3 regions of the Mesorhizobium sp. WSM4821 genome follow, and region 2 is predicted to be linked to each of the others. Evidence: predicted binding sites of a transcription regulator. Region 2 holds the regulator's gene; each other region holds the start of a gene.
The links. The regulator PhoB, encoded in region 2, activates phosphate uptake and scavenging genes when phosphate is short. The targets are predictions, from matches to a motif close to TGTCATNNANCTGTCAT.

Region 1 (8,076 bases), 270 kb from region 2:
ACCAAATCTTAAGCGTCTTGGTATGAAATGAAATTATTAACCAATGCGGAACCTTTCACGGTCGGGGCAGTTCGAATTTCATGACCAATATGGGCATCAGATACCGGCCAATCCTCGCATGGGCTGCCCTGGGCGTGCTCCTTGCGGCAGGCGCCGCGCAATCGGCTGCGATCTTCAACGAGGCACGCCCTGCCCTGCCGTCCGATACGCGTCCGGCGGAGCAGCTTTTTGCCGATGCTCCCGATGGCGTCGACCCGGTGGTGACCGGGCCGGTCAGCGCCGCCTTCAAGCAAAGGCAGAAAAACGCCGGCTGCGACAGCGCGGTCTGGCCCAACATTCCAACCGTCTGCTATCCGGACTGACGACCGCGCTTTACCCCCCAAGGGGAGGGTCGATCCGCGAAGCGGAGCGGGGTGGGGCTTCCCTACCTGTGTCGGCGCTTTACCCCCACCCCGTCTCATTTGCAAAGCCAACCTCGCCGACTCTCCCACAAGGGACCCACAAGGGGGAGGGTGAATAGGCGCCAGTCACTCACGCCGACTGGACCGGATCGAGCGTGACCTTGTAGAGTTCGTTGTCGTCGCGATCCATCAGCCGCACCGTCATCTGCTCGGTGGCGCCGTCGATGTCGACGAGGCCGAAGAACTGCAGCCCGGCCGAGGGCGGTAGGTTCTGCCCCTGCTCGGCGGTCGGCGCTTTGATGAATTTCAGCTCCGGACCGAAGGTCATGTCGAAATCGTTGGGACCGAACGTGCCGGCGTGAAGCGGACCCGAGACGAATTCCCAGAATGGATTGAAGTCCTGGAACTGCGCCTTGTCAGGATTGTAGTAGTGTGCCGCCGTGTAGTGCACATCGGCGGTCAGCCAGACGGTGTTGTCGATGCCGGCATTCTTTATGTAGCGAAGGAGGTCGGCAATTTCCAGCTCGCGGCCCTTGGCCGGGCCGTTGTCGCCATTGCTGACGGCCTCGGCGCCGACCTTCTTGGCACCATCGTTCCAGACGACGAGACCCAGCGGCATGTCGGCGGCGATGATTTTCCACGTCGCGTTGGAGTTTGCCAGTTCGCGCTTCAGCCACCTCGTCTGCTGTTCGCCGAGAACGCGCGATTGCGGCGTCATCGTATCCTGCATGCCAGGACCATTGCGGCCGCGATAGGAACGCATGTCGAGGAAGAACACGTCGAGCAGCGGCCCGTAGGCGATCTTGCGATAGACGCGGCCGGGTTCCGATGGCTCGTAGCGGATCGTCGTCATTTCCTGAAAGGCGCGCGCCGCGCGTGCCGCCAGAACATGGATGGACTTTTCCGAATAGCGGTCGTCGGCGCTCAGGTCCTTCGAATCCGACCAGTTGTTCACCACCTCGTGGTCGTCCCACTGATAGAAGGTCGGGCAGATGGCGTTGAGCCCCTGCACATTCCTATCCATCATGTTGTACTTCCACTGACCCCGGTACTCATCCAGCGTCTCGGCAACCTTGCGCTTTTCGTCGATGAGGACGGTGTTCTTCCATTTGCCGCCGCCGGGCAGGTCGACCTCGTCCTTCATCGCGCCGTCGGCATAGATGGTGTCGCCCGAATGCAGGAAGAAGTCGGGCGTATGCTTGCCGATCGTGGCGTAGGTCTTCATGCCGGTGTCGTCGATGCCCCAGCCCTGGCCTGCTGTGTCGCCCGACCAGGCGAAACGAATGTCGCGCTTCGAAGCCGGCGCCGTGCGGAAACGGCCGACGACCGGCTCGGAGACGGCGTTGATGTCGGCGAGATCGGCCGCAATCATGCGGTAGAAGATGTCCTGGTCGGAGGCGAGGTCGGTGAGCAGCCGCTTCGCTGTGTAATCGCTGGCAGGCGACGTAGCGAGCGGCGCAAGGCGAATGGCGTTGGCGAAATTCTCCGTCGACGACACTTCGAACATGACGCGCGACGGGCGATCGGTGCGCGTCCAGACCATGCCGCTGGTGGCGTCGACGTCGCCGGACTGGACGCCATGGGTGAAGGCCGGCCGCTGATTGGCGCGGGAATAATAGGGAAGCGCGAGGCCCGAGGCGCCGACGAGGCCAAAGGCGCTCGCCGACGCGACGAAAGCGCGCCGCGTCATCGAAATTTTGTTCATGGCTGTCTCCTGGATGGCGTTGAACGTCGCCGCCAAGCTCCAGCGTCAATGTTTCAGCCGCATCTCAAAATCATGAAGGTTTGATAACAATCGACAGGCTAGCGAATCTCCCTCCTTGAGGGGAGATGTCGCCGAAGGCGACAGAAGGGGTCGTCTCGCGTGGAGCGCCGACCTCCTGCGTCGCGGTAAGGGGCCGAGCCCGGTCGGACCGCCCCCCTCTGGCCGCTTCGCGGCCATCTCCCCTACGTGGGGGAGATTGCAGCTTGACCGTCGCGCCTTAAGCCGCCTGCGGTTCCGGCTCGAAGGCCGGCCGGCTGGTGTTGATCAACAGCGAGATGCAGGCTGCGGCTATTGCCGTCATGCCGGCTATGAGGAAGGCAAGTTCGTAATTGCCCTGCAGTTCGCGCATGGTGCCGCCGAAGAGGGCTGCGGTCGCAGCGCCCACCTGATGGCCGGCGACGATCCAACCGAAGACGATCGGCCCGCTGCGGTCGCCGAACGCCTCGTTCGACAGCCTGAGCGTCGGCGGCACGGTGGCGATCCAGTCCAATCCGTAGAGCACGGCGAAGATAATCAGGCTGGTCGACGAGAAGCCGGAGTAGGGCAGATAGATCAGCGACAGGCCGCGGATCGCATAATAGACGCCAAGCAGCTTGCGCGGATCGAAGCGGTCGGTGAGCCAGCCCGACAGCGTCGTGCCGATCAGGTCGAAGATGCCCATCAGCGACAGCAGGCCGGCGGCTTGCACCTCACCGATGCCCATGTCGCCGCAGAACGCGATCAGGTGCGTGCCAACCAGTCCATTGGTGGTGAAGCCGCAGATGAAGAAGGTGGCGAACAGATACCAGAACACGCGGGTGCCAGCGGCGCGGCGCAGCGTGTTGAGCGTGTGCATCAGGAAATTGCCCTGCGAGGCCGGCGGAACCGGCGGCACGTCGTCGGCCTCGGCGCCGTAGCGTACCATGCCGATCGAGGCCGGACGCTCCGGCACCAGCAGCCAGACCAGCGGCACCAGGCAGGCGGTGGCGACCGCAATGGTAATGACGACCGGCTTCCAGCCGCCTGACTGGGCGAGTGCGGCGAGCAGCGGCAGGAACACCAGCAGGCCGGTAGCGGCGGAGGCCGACATCAGCCCCATCACCAGGCCGCGATTGGTCTTGAACCAGCGGTTGACGATGGTGGCGCCAAGTACCGTGGCGACCGCGCCGGAACCGACGCCGGAAAACACGCCCCAGGTGAGAAGCAGATGCCATGGCTCGGTCATCAACAGGCTGAGCGCCGTCGAACCCGACATCAGCAGCAGCGCTGCCAGCAGCGTGCGGCGCAGCCCGACCCGTTCCATCAAGGCTGCGGCAAACGGTCCGGTCAGACCGTAGAGGAAGATGCCTATGGCCGCGGCGAGCGAGACGACGTCGCGCCGCCAGCCGAAGCTCTCCTCCAGCGGCAGCATCATGACCGCCGGCGCCGACCGGAGGCCTGCCGCGATCAGCAGACAAAGGAAAATGACGGCGACCACGACGAAGGCGTAGCGCTGGCCAAACGGACGGGAGTGGACTATCATGTTACTGACCGGTACGTTGCTGATGGGTGAAAGGTATACGTACCGATCGGTAACATTGTCAACCGGGCAACACCATGTCGAGAATGAAAAGCATTGAACCGACGATCAACTCGGATGATGTGGCGCCACCACTCCGGGCCGCTCAGAAGATCCTTGGCGTGGCGCGTGACCTGTTCTATCGGCAAGGCATCAGGGCGATCGGCGTCGACGAGATCGTCAAGCGCGCAGGCGTCACCAAGCCCAGCCTCTACCGCAGTTTTCCGTCCAAGGACGAGCTGGCCGCCTCCTATCTCCGGCAATACGACCTCGAGTTCTGGGGCCGCTTCGATGAGGCGGTGGCTGCCCATCCCGGCGATCCGCGCGCGCAGATTGCCGCCTTCCTGACCCGCGTCGGCAAGCGCACGCAAAAAGCTGACTATCGCGGCTGCGGCATGACCAATGCGGCGGTCGAATATCCCGAGCACGGCCACCCGGCCCGCATCGTGAGCGAGGCCAACAAACAGGAATTGCGCCGCCGCCTGCGCGCCATGGCGGCCGCGATGGGCGCCGCCGACGCCGATACGCTGGGCGACGGGCTGCTGCTGCTGATCGAGGGCGCCTATATCAGCGGCCAGTTGTTCGGGCACGGCGGACCGGCGCAATCGGTGGCCAGGAATGCCGATCTGCTGATCGGGGCGAGCTTGAAGAAATAGCGTTAGACGATACGCTGGGCCGCCCGAAACGGAGATGTCCGCCATGCGAACCCTGTTGATCCCGCTTGCCCTCGCCGGCCTCTGTCAAGCGGCCCAGGCCGGCGACATTTCCAGTGTCTACACCGATCTCGACTGGAAGAAGAACTGCGTGACCTACGCGCAAGCCGAGGAAGGTGACGGCGACTGGGCTAGTCTTGCCTGCTCCGGCTACCGCGGCTACCCGGTGCTGGTCGCTTACGACGATGCCCGGGAATCGCTGTTCTACGGATTTCCGTCAAGCGACATGACCGCGGTCTGGGAAAGCTTTATCGGCTTCAATTCGGCCGGCCCCAGGATCGAGTGGCGCATCGAGACAAACGGCGATCGCGCCGTTCCTTTCGCTGTCATCCACCGTCGCTCGATCAGCAATCCCGAGGACGAGAACAAACCGACCGAAGTGCTGATCGTCGCCAAGGTTGCCCAGCCGGAAACCTATGTGGGCTGCACCGTCGGCCTGGTGCTGGCCACGGGCGACCCCAGTGCCAACGACCAGGCGCGCAAGCTCGCCGACGAGAAGGCGAGGACCTTTGCCTGCGGCAAGGACAAGCGCGTCGTCATCGGCAAGGCGCCGGACTTCGGCCGCGTCGACAATTAGTGGCAACCGCCGCCCTTCGGCGATCCTTCACGCCCCCCTCTGCCCTGCCGGACATCTCCCCACAAAAGGAGGGAGATCGGCTGCCAACTTTCGCTTTCGCCAATCTCCAACGCTGAAAGAGAGACGGGACGGCCAAACTGCCAATCTCCCCCGGGAGATGGGGGGCGCTGTCCCGCCGACGTCTCGCAGTTTCCGCACCACCTTAATGCAATGCTTGGAAAAACGTCGGATTAATTGCTCGCCTTGGCCCGCTCGATCGCCTCGACGATCATCTTCTTGGCGTAGGCGGCACCGTGCCAGCCCTCGATCTTGACCCATTTGCCGGGTTCGAGATCCTTGTAGTGTTCGAAGAAATGCTGCACCTGGTCGCGCGTGATGTCAGGCAGCTGCGTGTACTCGGTGATGTTCTCGTAGCGTAGCGTCAGCTTGGGTGAAGGCACCGCGATGATCTTCTCGTCCAGGCCGGCATTGTCTTCCATGACCAGCACGCCGATCGGTCGCACATTGATGACGCAGCCCGGCACCAGCGCGCGCGTGTTGCAGACCAGCACGTCGATCGGGTCGCCGTCACCAGACAGCGTGTGCGGCACGAAGCCGTAATTGCCGGGATAGCGCATCGAGGTGTGCAGGAAGCGGTCGACGAACAGCGTGCCGGCCTCCTTGTCCATCTCGTACTTGATCGGCTCGCCGCCGATCGGCACCTCGATGATGACGTTGACGTCTTCCGGGGGGTTCTTTCCGGTGGCTATGGCTTGGATACGCATGGCTTTGTCCCTCTTTCGATTGGAGACCGATAGCGGGCGGCGGCGCATGGTGCAATGCGGCGAATGGTGCTGAGGCAGACTGAGAGCCTATGGAGAGGAATGCCGGGCCGTCATTCCCAGACGAAGGCGACCTTCTTCAGCGCCTTCTGCTCGAAGACCTCGACGCCCTCGGCGACGTCGCGGCCACCGGCGCCGGCATAGAAGGCGAGCGCGTTCTGGTTGTCCTCCAGCGCCCACACTACCATGCCTTTCAGGCCATGATCCGCCAGTCGCGCCCGTGCCGCCGAGAATAGCCGGCTGCCGAGCCCGATGCCCTGATATTCCGGACGCAGGTAAAGTTCGTAGATCTCGCCCTGCTGCCTTAGTTCCCGGGCGCGGTTCTTGCCGATCGTGGCGTAGCCGGCGATCTTGCCGCCGATCTCGACGACCAGCACGGTGGCGGCGCGACGGATGGCATTCGCCCACCAGGCCGCGCCGCGACGGTTGATCATAGACGTCAGCGTGCGATGCGGAATGATGCCGGCATAGGCGCCGAGCCAAGCCTGCTGGTGCACGTCGGCGATGGCATCCGCGTCGCGCGGCTCGGCTTTCCTGATGTCGATGCTCAGCGTGTTCATGATTGGTTAACCATAAACCGGCATCGACCGAATGCAAGAGTCCGGTCAGCCGGCGCGATGCTTTCGCACAGGCCATCGACAGGTCCGCAGAGGTGCCGTCAGGACACGTTCAGGATCGACTCAAATCTCGACCAGATGATCGTCGAGCTCATTGCTGCCGCCGGACGAGACCGGAAAATGTTCGGCCAGCACCGCGCCCGTCGCTTCGATCGCCTTGACGAAGCCGTCGGCGAGGCGGTCGTTATGGGCATGGGCGGTCAGGTCGCGGACGACGCCGTCCCAAACATCCTGGCGGACCTGGGCGTCGATGCCGCTGTCGGCGACCACCTCGGCGTAGCGCTCGGCGATCGAGACGAAGATCAGGACGCCGGTACGTGCCGTGGTGCGATGGACGTTGCGGGCGAGGAACTGCTTTATCGCATTGGCATGCGCGGCCTGGTAGCGCAGCCGCCTCGGCACCAGATGGATGCGCAAGCCGGGCAGTGTCCACAACAGGACAAGCACGCTGACCAGCGCCAGAACCTGGGCGATGACGAAATGCGGCACGCGGATCGATAGCCACCAGGCTTCCAGCCCATAAGCGACGGCAAGGCTGACGAACAGCATGGCCAACGTCGCCATGAAGGCGGCCGGGAAGAAATAGCCGTCGCTGGCATGCGCCACCACGCAGTAGATCTCGCCGTCGGTTCTTGATTCGGCGGCGCGGATCGCTTCGGCGATGCGGTCATGATCCTCCGGGCCGATCGGTCGTGTTGCCATGTCGTGTCTCACCAGCTTCCTGAAGAACCGCCGCCACCGGACGAGCCGCCGCCGCCCGAAAACCCGCCGCCGCCACCGCCCGACGACCAGCCGCCGCCGGAACGGCCCGATGACCAGCCGCTGCCGGTACCGGTTGTCCAGGCGCCGCCCGAGGACGAGGAACGCCTTTGGCCATAACGGAATGTCATGCCCAGCCATTTATACACGCCCGGCGACAGCTTTGTGCCGAAGATCGGCGGCAGGAACGCCATCGCCAGGCCACCAAAAAACAGCGTCGCCCACACGATCATGAACAGCACGACGATGGTGTCGAGGGAATTGTCGTCGGCCGGATTGCGTTCGCCGCGCGCTTCCAGCTCTTCCGGATTGCCTTCCAGCACCATGACCATGTCGTCGACGGCCTTGGCTATGCCGCCGGAGAAATCGCCGGCGCGGAAGGCCGGCACCATGTCGTTTTCGATGATCAGCTTGGTGTGCAGGTCGGTCAGCGTGCCTTCCAGCCCGTAGCCGACCTCGATGCGTATCTTGCGGTCGTTCTTGGCGACCAGCAAAAGCACGCCATTGTCCTCGCCGGCCTGGCCGAGCTTCCAGGCGCGGAACAGACGGTTGGCGTAGGGTTCGACCTCCTCGCCGTCGAGGCTATCGACCGTCGCGACGACGATCTGGTCGGAGCTCTTGGCCTCGAAGGCGGCGAGCTTCCGGGTCAGCGCCACCTCGGTCGAAGCATCGATGATGCCGGCATTGTCGACGACCCGCCCGGTCAGGACAGGCAATTCGGCGGCGAGAGCGGTGAAGCCGACAAGCAGCAGCGCCGCCATGGCCACCAAGGCAGCGCCGATCGTGGTGGTGGAGCGGCCGGAAGCTATGGGACGAATGGCGCGTCTTGCCATCTCGTCACCAGCTTCCCGATGAGCCGCCGCCGCCGGACGAGCCGCCGCCGCCG
Region 2 (8,076 bases):
CGGCTGAAGGGCCGTTACCGTGCGGAAGCGTGGTTCAAGTGGCTCGGCGCCGGAGCCGTCGCGTTGGCTGGGTTGTTCCTCGTGTTGCTCCTGTCGACCGTCGTCACGCAGGCGATTCCGGCGCTGCGGCTGAACTATCTGACGCTGCCGATCGATCTTTCGTCGGCTAAGGTCGACCCAGCGAAACTCGGTGACGTAAACTATGATTCCATCGCCCAGGAAGCGCTTGCGGCAAAATTTCCGGATGTGAAGAGCCGTCAGGACAAGCGCCTGTTGCGCGGGCTGATTTCCAGCGGCACGGGCGTCTTCCTGCGCAAGGATATTGCGGCTGATGCGGGGATGCTCGGAAGAACGGTGGACTATGCGGTTCCACTGGACGATTTTGCCGACCTCTATCTCAAGGGTTTGCTTGCTGACGTCGGTTCGGACGAACCCATTTCAACGAGCGTCACGCCTTCGGGAACCAGCGGCGACATCGACCTGACCTTCGGCGACGATGGCTTGCTGGCGCTGGCGCGCGGCCATGGTGCGACCGAGGGCGAAAACGGCATGCTGACGCTGACGAGCGGCGCATCGTCGCTGCTGGTCGTGTTCAACGGCGGTACGGTCAAGCTGACCGCGCTGTCGCCGGGGGGCAACGGGACGGCGATCGCAAAGGGCACGGTGATCGAGGCGCTGGACAGCACGGCGCCCGCCGCGAGCGGTCAGGCATCCCTGCGCGTCATCGATACGCCGGAAGCATCGCGAAAGATTTCGGACAAGGAAATCGTGTGGCTCGACACGTTGAAGAGCGACGGCTTGATCGAAAGCCGGTTCAACTCGATCTTCTTCTTCACCGGCGCCAGCCGCGAGCCGGAACTGGCCGGCGTCTGGGGCGCGGTCGTCGGATCGTTCCTGACCATGATCGTAACGCTCGCCATCGCCTTCCCGATCGGCGTTTCGGCGGCGATCTATCTTGAGGAATTTGCGCCCAAGAACCGGCTGACGACGATCATCGAAGTGAATATCAACAATCTGGCGGCGGTGCCTTCGATCGTCTTCGGCCTGCTTGGACTTGCCGTATTCCTGAATTTCTTCGGCCTGCCGCGCTCGGCCCCGGTGGTCGGCGGCATGGTGCTGGCGCTGATGACGCTGCCGATCATCATTATCGCCTCACGCGCTTCGCTACGCGCCGTGCCACCATCCATCCGCGAGGCGGCGCTTGGCATCGGAGCGTCCAAGGTCCAAACCGTATTCCATCACGTCCTGCCGCTGGCGATGCCGGGTATCATGACCGGCACCATCCTCGGAATGGCGCATGCGCTGGGCGAGACCGCGCCGTTGCTGATGATCGGCATGGTCGCCTTCATCGTCGACATCCCCGGCGGCTTCACCGATCCCGCGACGATCCTTCCCGTGCAGATATTCATGTGGGCCGATTTCCCGGAAGCCGGGTTCCAGCAGAAGACTTCGGCGGCGATTTTGATCTTGCTGCTGTTTTTGGTCATCATGAATGCCATTGCGGTGATACTGCGCAGGCGCTTCGAGCGGCGCTGGTAAGGAGTAGAGGATATGAACATCATGACGGAAGCCAGCGTCGAACAGAAACTGGGTAGCGGGACCAACGAACCTTCGATCAAGATGAAGGGCGCAAAGGTCTCCGTTCATTACGGCGAGAAGCGAGCCCTGTTCGACGTGGATCTCGATGTCCGTGAAAACCAGGTGACGGCGTTGATCGGCCCATCGGGCTGCGGCAAGTCGACCTTTCTGCGCTGCCTGAACCGGATGAACGACACGATCCCGATCGCCCGGGTCACCGGCAAGATCACGCTCGACAGCGAGGATATCTACGACCCGAAAATCGACGTCGTCGAACTCAGGGCTCGCGTCGGCATGGTGTTCCAGAAGCCGAACCCGTTTCCGAAGTCGATCTACGAAAACGTCGCCTACGGTCCACGCATTCACGGCCTGGCTAGGAGTAAGGCGGAGTTGGACGGCATCGTCGAATCGAGCCTGAAGAAGGCCGGCCTGTTCAACGAGGTCAAGGATCGCCTGCTCGAGTCGGGCACTGGTCTCTCCGGCGGACAGCAGCAGCGCCTGTGCATCGCGCGCGCCATCGCGGTGTCGCCGGAGGTGATCCTGATGGACGAGCCGTGTTCGGCGCTTGATCCGATCGCCACCGCCCGCGTCGAGGAACTGATCGACGAACTGCGCCAGAACTACACGATCGTCATCGTCACTCATTCGATGCAGCAGGCAGCGCGCGTGTCGCAGCGCACGGCCATGTTCCACCTCGGCTATCTGGTCGAGGAGGGCGCGACCGACAAGATGTTCACCAATCCCGACGACAAACGCACCCAGGACTACATCACCGGCCGGTTCGGTTGAGCGGCGGCGAATTTCGAACACGAGGACAGTATCATGGGTGAACACACCGTCGCATCTTTCGACGAGGAATTGGAGCACATCGACCGGCTGCTCCGCGACATGGACGAGCTAGCCGCCGCGATGGTCGCGGCGTCAATCCGCGCGTTGCTAGCTTCGGACAATGCGATGGCGCAGCGCGTCGTCTCGGACGACACGATCATGGATGCGCGGCAGCGCGAACTCGACGATAGCGCGATCACGCTGATCGCCAAGCGGCAGCCGATGGCGCAGGATCTGCGTGCCGTGGTCGGCGCAATCCGCATGGCGGGCGATCTCGAGCGGATCGGCGACCTGGCCAAGAACATAGCCAAGCGGGTCAGCGCCGTCGGACAGAGCGCCACGCCACGCAATCTCTCGCACGGTATCGACGCCATGGCGGATCTCGTTCTCGAGCAGCTCCGCGGCGTGGTCGAGCACTATGTCTCGCGCAACGCCGACGCGTTGAAGGAACTGCGCGCCGCCGACGAGAGGATCGACGTGAAATACACGGCGGTGTTTCGCGAGCTCCTGACCTACATGATGGAGGATCCGCGTAACATAACCGCCTGCACGCACCTTCTATTCTGCGCCAAGAATCTCGAGCGTATCGGTGATCATGTCACCAACGTTGCCGAAAACGCCTACTATGTCGTGACCGGGAATCAATTGCCGGCGGACCGCCCGAAGCTCGACGAGACGACAATGTCGGCGCCGGCGACATGACAGGGGTAACCGGCCGATGATCGCGCCGCGCATCATGGTGGTGGAGGATGAAGAGCCTCTAGGCGTCCTCCTCCGCTACAATCTCGAATCCGAAGGCTATCAAGTCGAGGTGGTGACACGCGGCGACGAGGCCGAGATCCGGCTGCAGGAGAACGTGCCCGATCTTCTGGTGCTGGACTGGATGGTGCCGGCGATTTCCGGCATCGAGCTTTGCCGGCGTCTTCGGGTGCGTCCCGAAACCGAGCGGCTGCCGATCATCATGCTGACCGCCCGCGGGGAGGAGAGCGACCGGGTGCGCGGCCTTTCCACCGGAGCGGACGACTATCTGGTCAAGCCCTTCTCGACACCGGAATTCATGGCCAGGGTCAAGGCGCTGCTGCGTCGCGCCAAGCCGGAAGTGCTGTCCAGCGTTCTCAAGGTCGGCGACATCGTGCTCGATCGCGAATCGCACCGGGTCTATCGCAAGAAGAGTGAGATCCGGCTCGGACCGACCGAGTTCCGGCTGCTCGAATTCATGATGCGGCATCCCGGCCGCGTGTTCTCGCGCAGCCAGCTGCTCGACAATGTCTGGGGCGAGACGATCTACATCGACGAACGCACGGTGGACGTCCATGTCGGCCGGCTGCGCAAGGCGGTCAACAATGGTCGCATGCCTGATGTCATCCGCACCATCCGCGGTGCCGGCTACGCGATCAGGGAAGACTAGCTCCACGGCGCGAAGGTTCTGACAGTCGGATGTGCTGCGTTGGCGGATCGCATGTCTTGGCGGCTATCGAAAACGCCCATTGCTTCGCCCAGGGATGACGAAGTTGGGCCTCCCGCGCTCTTCGGTCAAACTCAAGCCACGTTCTTCCCCGCTGAGCCTCCTCTCGCCTGCACGCCCGGCGCGAAAATCTCCTGGTCGACGAAGCTTAGCGCCCGCATGGCGCAGCCTTCGCGGATCAGCGGCAGCTCGTTCGGCTCGGTGTCGAAGGAAATCGAACCCGAATGCTGGCCGCCGGCGGTCTGGGCGATGGCTTCGCGCAGGGCCGGCTCGATCAGGTCGAAAGCGGCGGCACTGGCGCCGACCATGGCGACCGGCGCCGGATCGATCAGTGCGAACAGGCTGCCGAGCCCAAAGCCGAGCGCTTCGCCGGCCTTGCGGTAGGCTTCGCGCTCCGGTCCGTCCGTCTCGCGCGCCCGGGCGGCGAGCGCCCGCATGTCGGCATCGCTGACATCGGCGACCGGCTCGGTGTTTTCGCTCAACTGCCTAGCGTTGCGCCAGATGGCGTAGTTGCCGGCATAGGCCTCGACGCAGCCGCGCCGCCCGCAGCGGCAGAGCGCGCCGCCCGGGCGATGGATCATGTGGCCGAATTCGCCGCCCGAGGAATGAGTGCCGGTGAACAGTTCGCCTTTCAGCACCAGCCCCATACCGATGCCGTGCGAGAGCAGGATGGCGATAAAATCGTCGCGGTAACGATCCGGGTCGCGCCAGCGCAGCGCCACGGCCATCATGTTGCAGTCGTTCTCCATGGTGGCCGGGATGCCGAACTGGTCTTCCAGAATGTCGGCGAAAGCGATGTTCGTCTGCGGCGTGATCGGCGACCACAGCATGGCTCGCGCATGGGAATCGGTGATGCCCTGGATCGCCAGCGCGATGCGCGCGACGCTTTGGACATCGAGGTCGGGATCCTTGAGCCGGCGCCGGACGATGGCGACGCATTCGCCGATCAGTGCGTCGCGCGACATGGTCAGCGTGTCCAGCCGGCGCTGTTCCTCGGCGACCACTTGCCCGGCATAATCGATGACGGCGACCGAAAGGAAATTCAACGACAACACGACGGCCAATACCTTAGCCGCTTCCGGATTGAGGCTGAGGCCGACCTGCGGCCGGCCGCGTTTCAGCGAAACGGTCTCGCTTGCCCTGCTCTCGGCAAGGATGCCCTCGTGGATAAGGTCGGAAGAGATCGCCGATATCGTCGAATGGCTGAGGCCGGTAGTCGCCGCGATCTCAGTTCGCGACGGATGGCCGGCCCGGCGCACGGCCGAAATCACCATCCCCCGGTTGCGCCGGCGCAAATCGTCGTGGCGGATTCCGACCGACATGTCTTGCGTTCCTCCCGGTCGTCCTCGCGGCCTCTCGTGATGCGAAGGCCGTCGGCGACACCAGGCAAATATTGGCAGAAGCCGACAGCCCTGTCATTATTTATTCCGAGACTCGAAAAAACGCCGGGCAGGACATCAAAATCCATCAGAATTGATGTTGACAGCGCTTCGGCGTTCGACCAGTATTTTTTCGAGGCTCGAAAAAATAGAGCCTTTTGTGCCGGCCTTTGGGCCAGTTTGGTCGCGCCGTACGTGGCGCAGGGAGGAATACCATGAAGAGATTCACAGCCGTCATCCTGGCGGGGGTCGCCATGTCGCTGACGCTCGCGTCGGTCGCGCAGGCGAAGGACAAGGTCATTGGCGTTTCGTGGTCCAACTTCCAGGAAGAGCGTTGGAAGACCGACGAGGCCGCCATGAAGGCAGCGATCGAGGCCGCCGGCGACAAGTATATTTCCGCCGATGCGCAATCCAATCCCGGCAAGCAGTTGACCGATGTCGAGAGCCTGATCTCGCAAGGCGCCAACGCGCTGATCATCCTTGCGCAGGATGCCTCGGCCATCGGACCTGCGGTGCAGAAGGCGCTGGACGAAGGCATTCCGGTCGTCGGCTATGACCGGCTGATCGAGAACAAGGACGTCTTCTATCTGACCTTCGACAATCAGGAAGTCGGGCGCATGCAGGCCCGCGAAGTGTTCAAAGTGGCGCCGGAAGGCAATTACGTCTTCATCAAGGGCTCGGGCGCCGACCCGAATGCCGATTTTCTGTTCGCCGGCTCCATGGAAGTGCTCAAGGAGGCCATCGACAGCGGCAAGATCAAGAATGTCGGCGAAGCCTATACGGACGGCTGGCTTCCCGCCAACGCCCAGAAGAACATGGAACAGTTCCTGACCGCCAACGACAATAAGGTCGATGCGGTGGTTGCCGCCAATGACGGCACCGCCGGCGGCGTCGTCGCCGCGCTGACGGCGCAGGGCCTGGCCGGATCCGTCCCGGTGTCGGGCCAGGACGGCGATCACGCGGCGCTGAACCGCATCGCGCTCGGCACACAGACCGTATCGGTGTGGAAGGATGCGCGCGAACTCGGCAAGAACGCTGCCGAGATCGCCTCGCAACTTGCCGACGGCAAGCAGATGACCGACATTGCGGCCGCAAAGGACTTCACCACGCCGGGCGGCAATGCCGTCAAGTCGCTGTTCCTGACGCCGATTGCTATCACCAAGGACAATCTCAACGTCGTCATCGACGCCGGCTGGATCACCAAGGACGCGGTTTGCGCGGGCGTCGCCGCCGGCAGCGTGGCGGTCTGCAACTGATCTCGATCACTTCGCAAGGAAACGAACGCCGCGGCTGTCAGTCGCGGCGTTTTCAAAAGGGCTTTCCGCTTCAAATGGCTTCCGCTTCAAATGATTGGGGAAAGCCGGTGGCATCGTGTTCCGGCATCCGCGCCAGACGGCAACCCGGTGGGAGGACTTCATGACCGACACGGCATCCAACCCACCGGCCGCCAGAACGGCCGAAGACCGGGCGCGTGATTCCGAACTCAGCGCCGTCGGACGGTTCCTCAAGGCAACCGAGCTCGATATACGCATGCTCGGCATGGTCGGCGCGCTGCTGGTCATCTGGTTTGGAATCCACATCCTGTCGGGCGGGCTTTTCCTCACGCCGCGCAATCTCTGGAACCTGTCGGTGCAAACCTCCTCGGTCGCGATCATGGCGACCGGCATGGTGCTGGTCATCGTGATGCGCAACATCGATCTTTCAGTCGGCTCCGTCGAAGGCGTGATTGGCATGGTGATGGGCGTGGCGCAGGCCGAATTCCTCATCCGCGTCATGGGATTCCAGCTTGGAAGTCCCTGGATATGGGTCGTCGCACTGGCTGCCGGTGTGGCGCTCGGCCTCATGATCGGCGCGCTCCAGGGCTTCATCATCGCCTATCTCGAGGTTCCGGCCTTCATCGTGACACTGGGCGGGCTGCTGATCTGGCGCGGCATGGCGTGGCTGATGACGAGCGGGCGCACCGTCGCGCCGCTGGACGCCACCTTCCAGCTCATGGGTGGCGGGCCGCGTGGCTCGATCGGGGCGACCGCGAGCTGGATCGTCGGTGCTCTCGCCTGTGTGGCCGTCGCCTTCATGCTGCTCAACGGCCGGTCGCAGCGCAAACGGTTCAAATTTCCACTGCGCCCCATCTGGGCGGAAATCTTTCTCGGCGTGGTTGCTTGCGCCGCCATTCTTGGCGCCGTCCGGATCGCCAATTCCTATCCGTGGCCGGTCGGCATCGTGCGCCGCTACGCCCAGCAGAACGGCATCACCATCCCCGAAGGCGGCCTGTTCATCGCCCATGGCATCGCCATACCGGTACTGATGGCGGTCACCGTTGGCATCGTCATGACCTTCATCACCCGGCGCACCCGTTTCGGCCGTTACGTCTTTGCCATCGGCGGCAATCCGGAAGCGGCGGAACTCGCCGGCATCAACACGCGCTGGGTTACCATGAAGGTGTTCATGATCATGGGCGTGCTGGCCGCAATCAGCGCGGCGATTGCGTCGGCCCGCCTCAATGCGTCGACCAATGCACTCGGTACGCTGGACGAACTCTTGGTCATCGCGGCGGCGGTCATTGGCGGCACGTCGCTTGCCGGCGGCTCCGGCACGGTGCTCGGCGCCATGCTGGGCGCGCTCCTGATGCAGTCGCTGCAGTCCGGCATGGTGTTGCTCGGCATCGATTCACCGCTTCAGAGCGTGGTCGTCGGCGCTGTCCTGGTTGTCGCCGTCTGGCTCGACACCGTCTACCGCAAGCGGGTCTAGCATGGCCCCCAACCGAAGGCTCGCGTCGGCGAAAAGTGGATACCGGTATACGGACAATCAAGCCCAAGCAAAAACCAT
Region 3 (8,076 bases), 1.6 Mb from region 2:
GCCTTCGGCTGGTCGAAGCGCACACCCGAGCCGCGCTCGATGCGCGACGGCAATCAGCTGATCGGCTGGGGCGTTGCCGCCGGCACCTATCCGGTGCGGCGCGCCTATGGCGAGGCTGTCGTGCGCATCCTCGCCGACGGCTCGGTCGAGGTCGAAAGCTCGAGCATCGACATGGGGCAGGGCACCTATACGATCCTGGCGCAGACCGCAGCCGAAGTGGTGGGCGTGCCGGCTGAAAACGTCGTGGTGAAGCTGGGTGACTCCCGCTATCCCCGCGCCGGCGTCACCGGCGGGTCGCGGCTGGCCGGCGTAATGACCGGCGCCGTGCACAAGGCAGCGACAGCCGCGCTCGACCAGTTGGTCGGGCTGGCGATCAACGATCCAAATTCGCCATTCCATGCATTGCAGGCCAACACGCTGGTCGTCGCCAACAGCCGCATCGCCTCGCCGCGCGGCGACGGCCCTGAGGTCTCGATCGCCGAGCTGCTGGCCAGCATCGGGCGCGATCGGATCGAGGCGATGGGCGACACCATGCCGGCGGATTCCACGCCAGAGGATCGCTACAAGAACTACACCACCATCACCACGGCGCTGTCGCACACCGAGGGCGACTATTCACGGCACAGCTGGTGCGCGCATTTCATCGAGGTGCGCGTCGACGAGGACTTCGGCACGGTTCGCGTGTCGCGCGTGGTGTCGGCGCTGGATTCGGGCCGGCTCTACAATCCCAAGCTCGCCGAAAGCCAGTGGAAGGGCGGCATCATCATGGGCATCGGCCAGGCGCTGCTGGAGGAAGGCATCGTCGACCGCCGCCATGGCCGCATCGTCAACAACAACCTGGCCGACTATCTCATCGCGACCAATGCCGACATTCCCGCCATCGAGGTGATCTCGGTCGGCATCCCCGACCCGCATTCCTCCGTGCTCGGCGGCAAAGGTGTGGGCGAGTTGGGCATCGTCGGCGTGGCGCCGGCGATCGCCAACGCGGTGTTCCATGCCACCGGCAAACGGGTGAGGGATCTGCCGATCACGCTGGAGAAGCTGATCTAGGGGTGGGACGGCGAGGCTGCTGATCTCCCTCTGGCGCAGATCGGCAGCTTCAACTCTGTGCGTAACCTCATTGGCAGGAAACGGGTGGTTCGCACGCGCTGTTCACCCATCTGTCGGCAGAAGGCTACGAGCCAGAGGAGGCAAGGCCATGACCATTCATTCGATAGGTTCGAGGGCACGGGTCCGATCGGCGGAGGCGCGGGTCGGCGGATATGATTGGCAGGTATTGGCCGAGGGGATGAGCGGCTATGGCTGCGCGGTGATGGAAAAGCTGCTGACTCCGCAGGAGTGCAGGCAGATCTCAGCGCTCTACCCAGACGAAAGCCATTTCCGCAGCCATGTCCATATGGCGCGGCACGGTTTCGGCAAGGGCGAGTACCGTTACTTCCGCTATCCCTTGCCCGAGCTGATCGGCGGCCTGCGCACCGCGCTCTATCCGCGCCTCGCCGTGGTCGCCAACGACTGGAACGAGCGTTTGGGGCTTGCGCAGCGCTATCCGGACGAACACGCCGCGTTCCTCAAGCAATGCCACGACCAGGGCCAGACGCGGCCGACCCCGCTGCTGCTGCGATATGGTCCCGGCGACTTCAACTGCCTGCATCAGGATCTCTACGGCGATCTTGCCTTCCCGCTGCAGGTGGCGATCCTGCTGTCGGAGCCGGACAAGGATTTCACCGGCGGCGAGTTCGTGCTGACCGAGCAGCGCCCGCGCATGCAGAGCCGCGCCGAGGTGGTGCCGCTGCGCCAGGGCGACGCCGTTGCTTTCGCGGTCCACAATCGGCCGGTCCAGGGCAGCAAAGGCAGCTACCGGGTCAATCTCAGGCACGGCGTCAGCCGGCTTCGCTCAGGCATGCGCCACACCGTCGGCATCATCTTCCACGACGCGAAGTAATTTGCCCCAGACTTCACAGGCGCTGCGCAGAGCCGTTCATCGGCTCTGAGGTGGTCGAACGATTCTCCAGGGCAAGTGCTGCGGTTGGAAGGATTCGAATAAAAAAGAGTCGTCCCACCACATCTCTGTCATCCAATCGTTAACCAAGGTTCATACGATGAGCGATGTGCTCTTCCGGCCAGCGTCCGCTCGCCGGACGGATGACTGTTGATATCTGGCAAGACTGAAAAATAGCTACCCGTATGCGCAGTATAGTGGGGGACCGTCATGATACTTGCAGCCGGCTTTGCTTCACTGCGGGGTAAATGGGCGAAGATAACGAGCGGCGCCTTCACGCTTGCCGTTGCCGTGGCGATCGAGGCCGCTGCACAGGCTGAGCCCATTCGCGGCGCCGGATCGACACTGGCCGCACCGATCATCGGCAAATGGGCAGCGGCCTACGAGAACGCGCGCGCCGATGGCGGCGACTATGTCTCGCCCGACTGGAAGGTGGACTATGAAATCGTCGGCTCGCTCGCGGGCGTCCTGCGTCTCGATCAGCCGGACATGGATTTTGCCGCGACGGATGCGCCGATCAACGCCGACGACCTCAGGAAGGCCGGCCGCCAGCAGTTTCCGATCGTGATGGGAGCCATCGCCGTCGTCGTCAATCTCGACGGCATTGGCCCAGGCAGCCTTCGCCTGACCGGGCCGCTTCTGGCCGACATCTACCTGGGCAAGATCCAGTCATGGTCCGATCCCGCGATCAAGGCGGTGAATCCGGATTTGACGCTGCCCGATCTCAGGATCAGCATTCTTCACCGCAAGGATGGTTCCGGCTCGACCTTTGTCTTTACCGAGTATCTGTCGGCGACCAGCGAGGAGTGGAAGGCGAAATACGGCGCCAATACGCTGATCTCGTGGCCGCTCGGCACTGACGCGGAAGGCACGCAGAACCTCATCCGCGCCGTGCACGACACGAAAGGCGCGATCGCCTATGCCGAGTCCGGCCAGGCCCAGCGCGCAAACCTCTCCTACGCGCTGATCCAGAACAAATCCGGCACCTTCGTCAACCCGGGGCCGGAGGGCGCTCAGGCTGCCGCGACCTCCATCGACTGGGCGCGAACGACCGATTTCTTCGCTTCGCTGACCGACCGGGACGGCGATGCCGCCTATCCGATCAGCACGGCGGTGTTCGCGGTCGTTCAGGTCTCGGGACGCTCGGAACATCGCTATCGCCGCGTGCACGACCTTTTCCGGCTCGCCTTCGCACAGGGCGCGGGCGAGGCCGCGGCGCTCGGCTATGTGCCGCTGCCAAAGGCGCTCGTCGACCAGATCGAACAGTACTGGGCAAGGCAAGCGCCCGTCGGAAACTGAGCCGGGTGAAGGGCCGGGCCGCCTCGCGCGACAATTGAACCCGCCGCGGTGGCGGCTTGTTGGGGACTGCGTGACATGGATATAGATATCTTCAAGGACATCTTCGTGCCGGTGATCGGCGGGTTGGGCATCTTCATGCTCGGCCTGGATTTCATGGCAAATGGCATCCAGGCGCTTTCGGTCAACCGGATGCGCGCCTTTCTCGCCAAAGCCGCGGGAACGCCGATCAAGGGCGTGCTGGCGGGAACGCTGATCACGGGCGTCATCCAGTCGTCGACCGCGATGAGCGTCATGGTCGTCGGCCTGGTCAATGCCGGCGTCATCGCCTTGAGACCGGCGATCAGCGTGATCATGGGCGCCAATATCGGCACGACGCTGGGCAACGGGCTCATCGCCCTGCCGCTCGGTCCGCTCGGGTTGATCCTGGCCGGCGTGTTCTCGCTGGTCTACTGCTTCGCCAAAAGCGAAAAGATCAAGAACACAGCGCTCGCCTGCATGGGCTTCGCGCTGATCTTCTATGGCCTCAACCTGATGACCGGCGGCCTGCGTCCGCTTCGCAACCTGCCCGAAGTCATGGCCCTGCTGCAGACGCTGACGGCCGACTCCTACCTCAACCTTCTCAAATGCGTGTTCATCGCCGCCGGCGTGACCGCCATGATCCATTCGTCCTCGGCGACGATCGGCATCGTGATGGGCCTTGGCGCCGCCGGCATTCTCGACTGGACAACGGCGGTCGCCTTCTCGCTCGGCGCCGATCTCGGCACCACGATCACCTCGTGGATGGCTTCGCTCAACCTTTCGAAGAACGCCAAGCGGACCGCGTACGCGCACATCTCGTTCAACATCATCGGCGTGTGCATCACTATTCCGCTGTTCTTCGTCTCCATCGAGATCCTCGCATGGGTCATGCAATTCTTCGGCGGCGATCCCGCCGTTCCGGTGATCGTCGACGGCAAGGAAACCTTCCCCCTGGTGCCGGTCGCTGTCGGCGTCTACTCGACCTTCTTCAATGTCTTCAACACGTTGTTGCTGTTCCCGTTCACCGGGATGTTCGAGCGGGTCCTGTCGCGTGTCGGGCACACGGACGACGAGGACGCCGAGGATTTCTCGACGCCGAGGTTCCTCGACCGCAAGCTGGCCGGCGATTTTGCCAAGGCCGTTCCCGCCGTTCAGCAGGAGACGGCCCGGCACCTCCAGGCCGGCGCCATGTTCCTCGACATCGCACGCTCGTCCAAGAAGGCGCCGTCGGATCCGGGCGAGCACTATCTCGCAACCGACATCCTCAGCCGTGATATCCGTGCCTACACCGCCGATCTCATGAAGGAGGATCTGCCCTACGACCAGCTCGATCTGATCGCCAGCCTGATCGAAGAGGCGGACTTCACGGCCGCCCTGACGGAATCGATGCATCAGGTGGCGCGCCGCGTGCGGCGTGAGAAGTTCAGCAGCCCGGCGCAGGCCATCGTCGACGTCGCGTTGAGCAAGCTCGACGTCTCGCTGCGGGAGATCCTGCCGACCTACGGCATTTCCGACCCGCAGATGCCGGCCGGTCATGTCAATCTCCCGGAGGTCGAGGAATTGCGCGCCCGCACGCTGGCGCTGGGACCGAATGCGGGCGCCGCCGAACGCGGCACGATCCTGGCCCTGCTCGGGTCGATCGAGCGCGCGGAAATCCTGATCCAGCGCATCGACGCCGAGCGCAAATCGGTCAACCGGCAGAGCGTGCTCGCCCGCGCCTCGGCACGCATGGAGACCAGGCCGCGCTCGATGGGCGATCCCGGCCTCAGCCCGGTCCCGGCCGAGTAGGCCGGACGGCAGGGCTGCCCTTTTCCTTCTCCCAAAAGGAGGGGAGAAGGAAGAGCGATGTGTTCCCGCTCAGGCCGCAAACAGCGCCAGCTCTTCGGCGGTGAGATGGCGTGCCTTGCCTTTGGCAAGGTCACCGAGGCGCAGTGGGCCGATCGCCACCCGCACAAGGCGCAGCACCTCGATATCATGCGCGCCGAGCAGCCGGCGGATATGGCGGTTGCGGCCTTCGTCGAGGGTGATTTCCAGCCAGGCGGTGCTGGTGCCGCTGCGCAGGATTTCGATCGACCGCGCCGTCAAAAACTCACCATCGACGGTCGCGCCAGCGCGCAACCGGGCCAGCATGGCCTCGTCGGGCAGGCCGCTGATCCGCACATGATAGACCTTGGCGACATGCGAAGCGGGATCGAGCAGGCGCTGCGCGAAGCGCGTGTCGTTGGTCATCAGGAGAAGGCCCTCGCTGGCCTTGTCGAGACGGCCGACCGGCGACACGAAGGGCAGGGCGAGTTCTGCCAGGCAGTCATAGACGGTGCCGCGGTCCTGCGGGTCGTCGCGGGTGGTCACCAGGCCGCGCGGCTTGTTGATCATCAGGTAGATCTTGCGCTCGGCAACGACGCGGCTGCCGTCGACCTCGATGCGGTCGCGGCCGGGATCGACCCGCATCGAGCCGTTGCGCACGACCTTGCCCGCGACCCGGACGCGCCCTTCGGCGACCAGAACCTCCGCCTGCTTGCGCGAGCACAGGCCGAGTTTCGACAGCGCACGGCAGAGGCTGACGCCTGGGGGATTGGCTCCAGCGGCGGGGCGTGGCCGGCCGATTCCGGGTCGTGGCGACATGGGTCTTACGTGTGGGCTCCTGTGTCCGGGGCATCCCAGTATAACCGGCTGCCGGTTCTGTCCACGGGACAGGGAACAGAATGTCGCCGCTGGTGGAGCGAGGCGGCCTGCTGTTTTTCGACGGCTGATGCTCATTCGATTTCAGCACAATATCAGCGTTCGTTCAGGACGCGGAGGCCATGCCGCGGCGATGCTCTCGGGAGACAAACCCGATGAGCGGCCATGACAATCGCCCTGACAGAAGACCTCCTTGCCAGAATCGATCACAGCATCGAAGACGCGGGCCCGGCGTCGGGACTGCGCAGCCTGGAGGATCGCGACTATGCCGCCATTCGCAAGCAACTGCTTGCCGCACGCCCACGCGACGTCTGGGTGTTCGCCTATGGCTCGCTGCTGTGGAACCCATGTTTCGAATTCGTCGAGGAGCGGCCGGCGACCGTACATGGCTGGCATCGGCGATTTTCGCTATGGCTGACCCGCTGGCGGGGCACGCGTGAGCGGCCGGGCCTGATGCTTGCGCTCGACCGTGGCGGCAGCTGTCGCGGCGTCGTCTACCGTCTCCCCGATCGTGACATCGACGCGACAATCGACCGGTTGCTGCGCCGGGAGATGAGCGCCAACCCGCCGACCAACATTCCCCGCTGGGTCTCCGTTCGAGGCGCAGGTGGGAATTTGCGGGCCATCGCCTTCGTCGCCAACCGGAGCGGCCCCGCCTATGCGGCGAACTTGCCCGAGCAGACCACCGTGGAAATCCTGTCGCTCGCCGCCGGCCACATCGGCAGCTGCGCCGACTATCTGCGCCGCACCGTCGTCCAGCTCGAAGCCCGAAACATCCGGGACGCGACGCTATGGCGGCTGCAGGGCAAGGTCGCCGCCTATCTCGGATCATTGCAATCCGGCACGCCCTTGCCGGCGCCAACCGTGGAGATCGATTATGCATGCGAAGGTTGAAGGACTATCCCTCCCGTCGATCACCGCACAGGAAGCGGTGCATCGGCTCCTGTCGACGGGCAGCGTTGAATTTTGTGGCGGCGAAACTGTGCAGATGCTGCACTATCTCGACGCTCTGACGGCCGGCGGCACGATAATGATCCCTGGCGAGGCACGGCCAGATCTCTGGCAGCGCGTTACCAGGCTGTTTCGGACCAGCCTCATTCAGCCCGGCATTTTTCGGACTTGACCTTTACCGGCTTCTGCGGCTCCGATGATTGCTGTGCGATCAGGCGCAGCGATGGTGCAGTGGCTTGGTACAACAGATCGGCAGCACGGTTCTCGATCTCGAGCGCGGCACGTTGCGGCGCGACGGCGAGATCGTGCCGGTCAGGCCAAAGACTTTCGACCTGCTTGCCTTCCTGGCGCGCAACCCGGGCCGCGTGCTGAGCAAGGACGAACTGTTCGAAGCGGTGTGGCCCGGCATCATTGTCACCGAGGACTCGCTGACCCAGTGCATCCGCGATGTGCGCAAATGCATCGGCGACGAAACCCAGTCCCTGGTCCGCACCGTGCCTCGGCGCGGCTACATGTTCCAAACTGGCGAAGACAGCCTGTCCGCTTCGCTGCCGCCTGCCGCCGCTGCGGTTGCAGCCGGCCGAACGCCCGAACCGATGGTCGCGGTCCTGCCGTTTCGCGTCGACGTCGACGATACGACGGCAAAGCCGCTCTTCGATGGCGCGGTCGAGGAGATCATCAACGCGCTTTCCTACTTCAAGACCATCGCGGTGCTGGCGCGCCATTCGGCCTTCGCGCTTGCGCAATACTCCGACCAGGACATCTGGTTGACCGCCGAGCGTCTCGGCGCCGACTATGTTGCGGAAGGCGCTGTCAAAAGCGCCGACGATGGCTATGACGTGCGCGTCGTGCTGTCCGAAACAGCGTCCGGCCGACGCATCTGGGCGCAGACGTTTTCATTCAAAACCAGTGAGATTTTCGCTTTTCAAAGAACGGTGGCGCAACGGATCGCGACGGCGCTGGTCGCCAACATCGAGAGTGCTGCGATGCGGCGTGTATCTCCAGCCGCCGCCGCCAATGTCGAGGCGTATGTCCATATTTTGCGCGGCATTGCGTTGCTGCGCAGTTATGGCGAGGGGGTGAACCAGCAAGCGCGCGCGCATCTGCTGAAGGCGCTGGAACTCGATCCG

Region 1: the regulator PhoB is predicted to act here: its motif matches at 2,179-2,195, upstream of AC0NID_RS07515 (alkaline phosphatase D family protein).
Region 3: the regulator PhoB is predicted to act here: its motif matches at 2,069-2,085, upstream of pstS (phosphate ABC transporter substrate-binding protein PstS).

What each region holds. Positions count from the first base shown of each region.
Region 1 covers NZ_CM148371.1:1,573,780-1,581,855, reverse strand. The annotation lists gene AC0NID_RS07520 (hypothetical protein) at 81-362, shown strand; gene AC0NID_RS07515 (alkaline phosphatase D family protein) at 532-2,106, opposite strand; gene AC0NID_RS07510 (MFS transporter) at 2,384-3,667, opposite strand; gene AC0NID_RS07505 (TetR/AcrR family transcriptional regulator) at 3,742-4,359, shown strand; gene AC0NID_RS07500 (hypothetical protein) at 4,403-4,993, shown strand; gene ppa (inorganic diphosphatase) at 5,224-5,757, opposite strand; gene AC0NID_RS07490 (GNAT family N-acetyltransferase) at 5,868-6,374, opposite strand; gene AC0NID_RS07485 (TPM domain-containing protein) at 6,495-7,133, opposite strand; gene AC0NID_RS07480 (TPM domain-containing protein) at 7,142-8,023, opposite strand; gene AC0NID_RS07475 (TPM domain-containing protein) at 8,028-8,076, opposite strand, start outside.
Region 2 covers NZ_CM148371.1:1,839,542-1,847,617, forward strand. The annotation lists gene pstA (phosphate ABC transporter permease PstA) at 1-1,539, shown strand, start outside; gene pstB (phosphate ABC transporter ATP-binding protein PstB) at 1,552-2,367, shown strand; gene phoU (phosphate signaling complex protein PhoU) at 2,401-3,108, shown strand; gene phoB (phosphate regulon transcriptional regulator PhoB) at 3,125-3,814, shown strand; gene AC0NID_RS08835 (ROK family protein) at 3,946-5,193, opposite strand; gene xylF (D-xylose ABC transporter substrate-binding protein) at 5,466-6,506, shown strand; gene AC0NID_RS08845 (sugar ABC transporter permease) at 6,667-7,998, shown strand.
Region 3 covers NZ_CM148371.1:3,473,910-3,481,985, forward strand. The annotation lists gene AC0NID_RS16730 (xanthine dehydrogenase family protein molybdopterin-binding subunit) at 1-1,050, shown strand, start outside; gene AC0NID_RS16735 (2OG-Fe(II) oxygenase) at 1,199-1,942, shown strand; gene pstS (phosphate ABC transporter substrate-binding protein PstS) at 2,210-3,298, shown strand; gene AC0NID_RS16745 (Na/Pi cotransporter family protein) at 3,374-5,104, shown strand; gene AC0NID_RS16750 (pseudouridine synthase) at 5,174-5,938, opposite strand; gene AC0NID_RS16755 (gamma-glutamylcyclotransferase) at 6,161-6,889, shown strand; gene AC0NID_RS16760 (hypothetical protein) at 6,873-7,118, shown strand; gene AC0NID_RS16765 (winged helix-turn-helix domain-containing tetratricopeptide repeat protein) at 7,183-8,076, shown strand, end outside.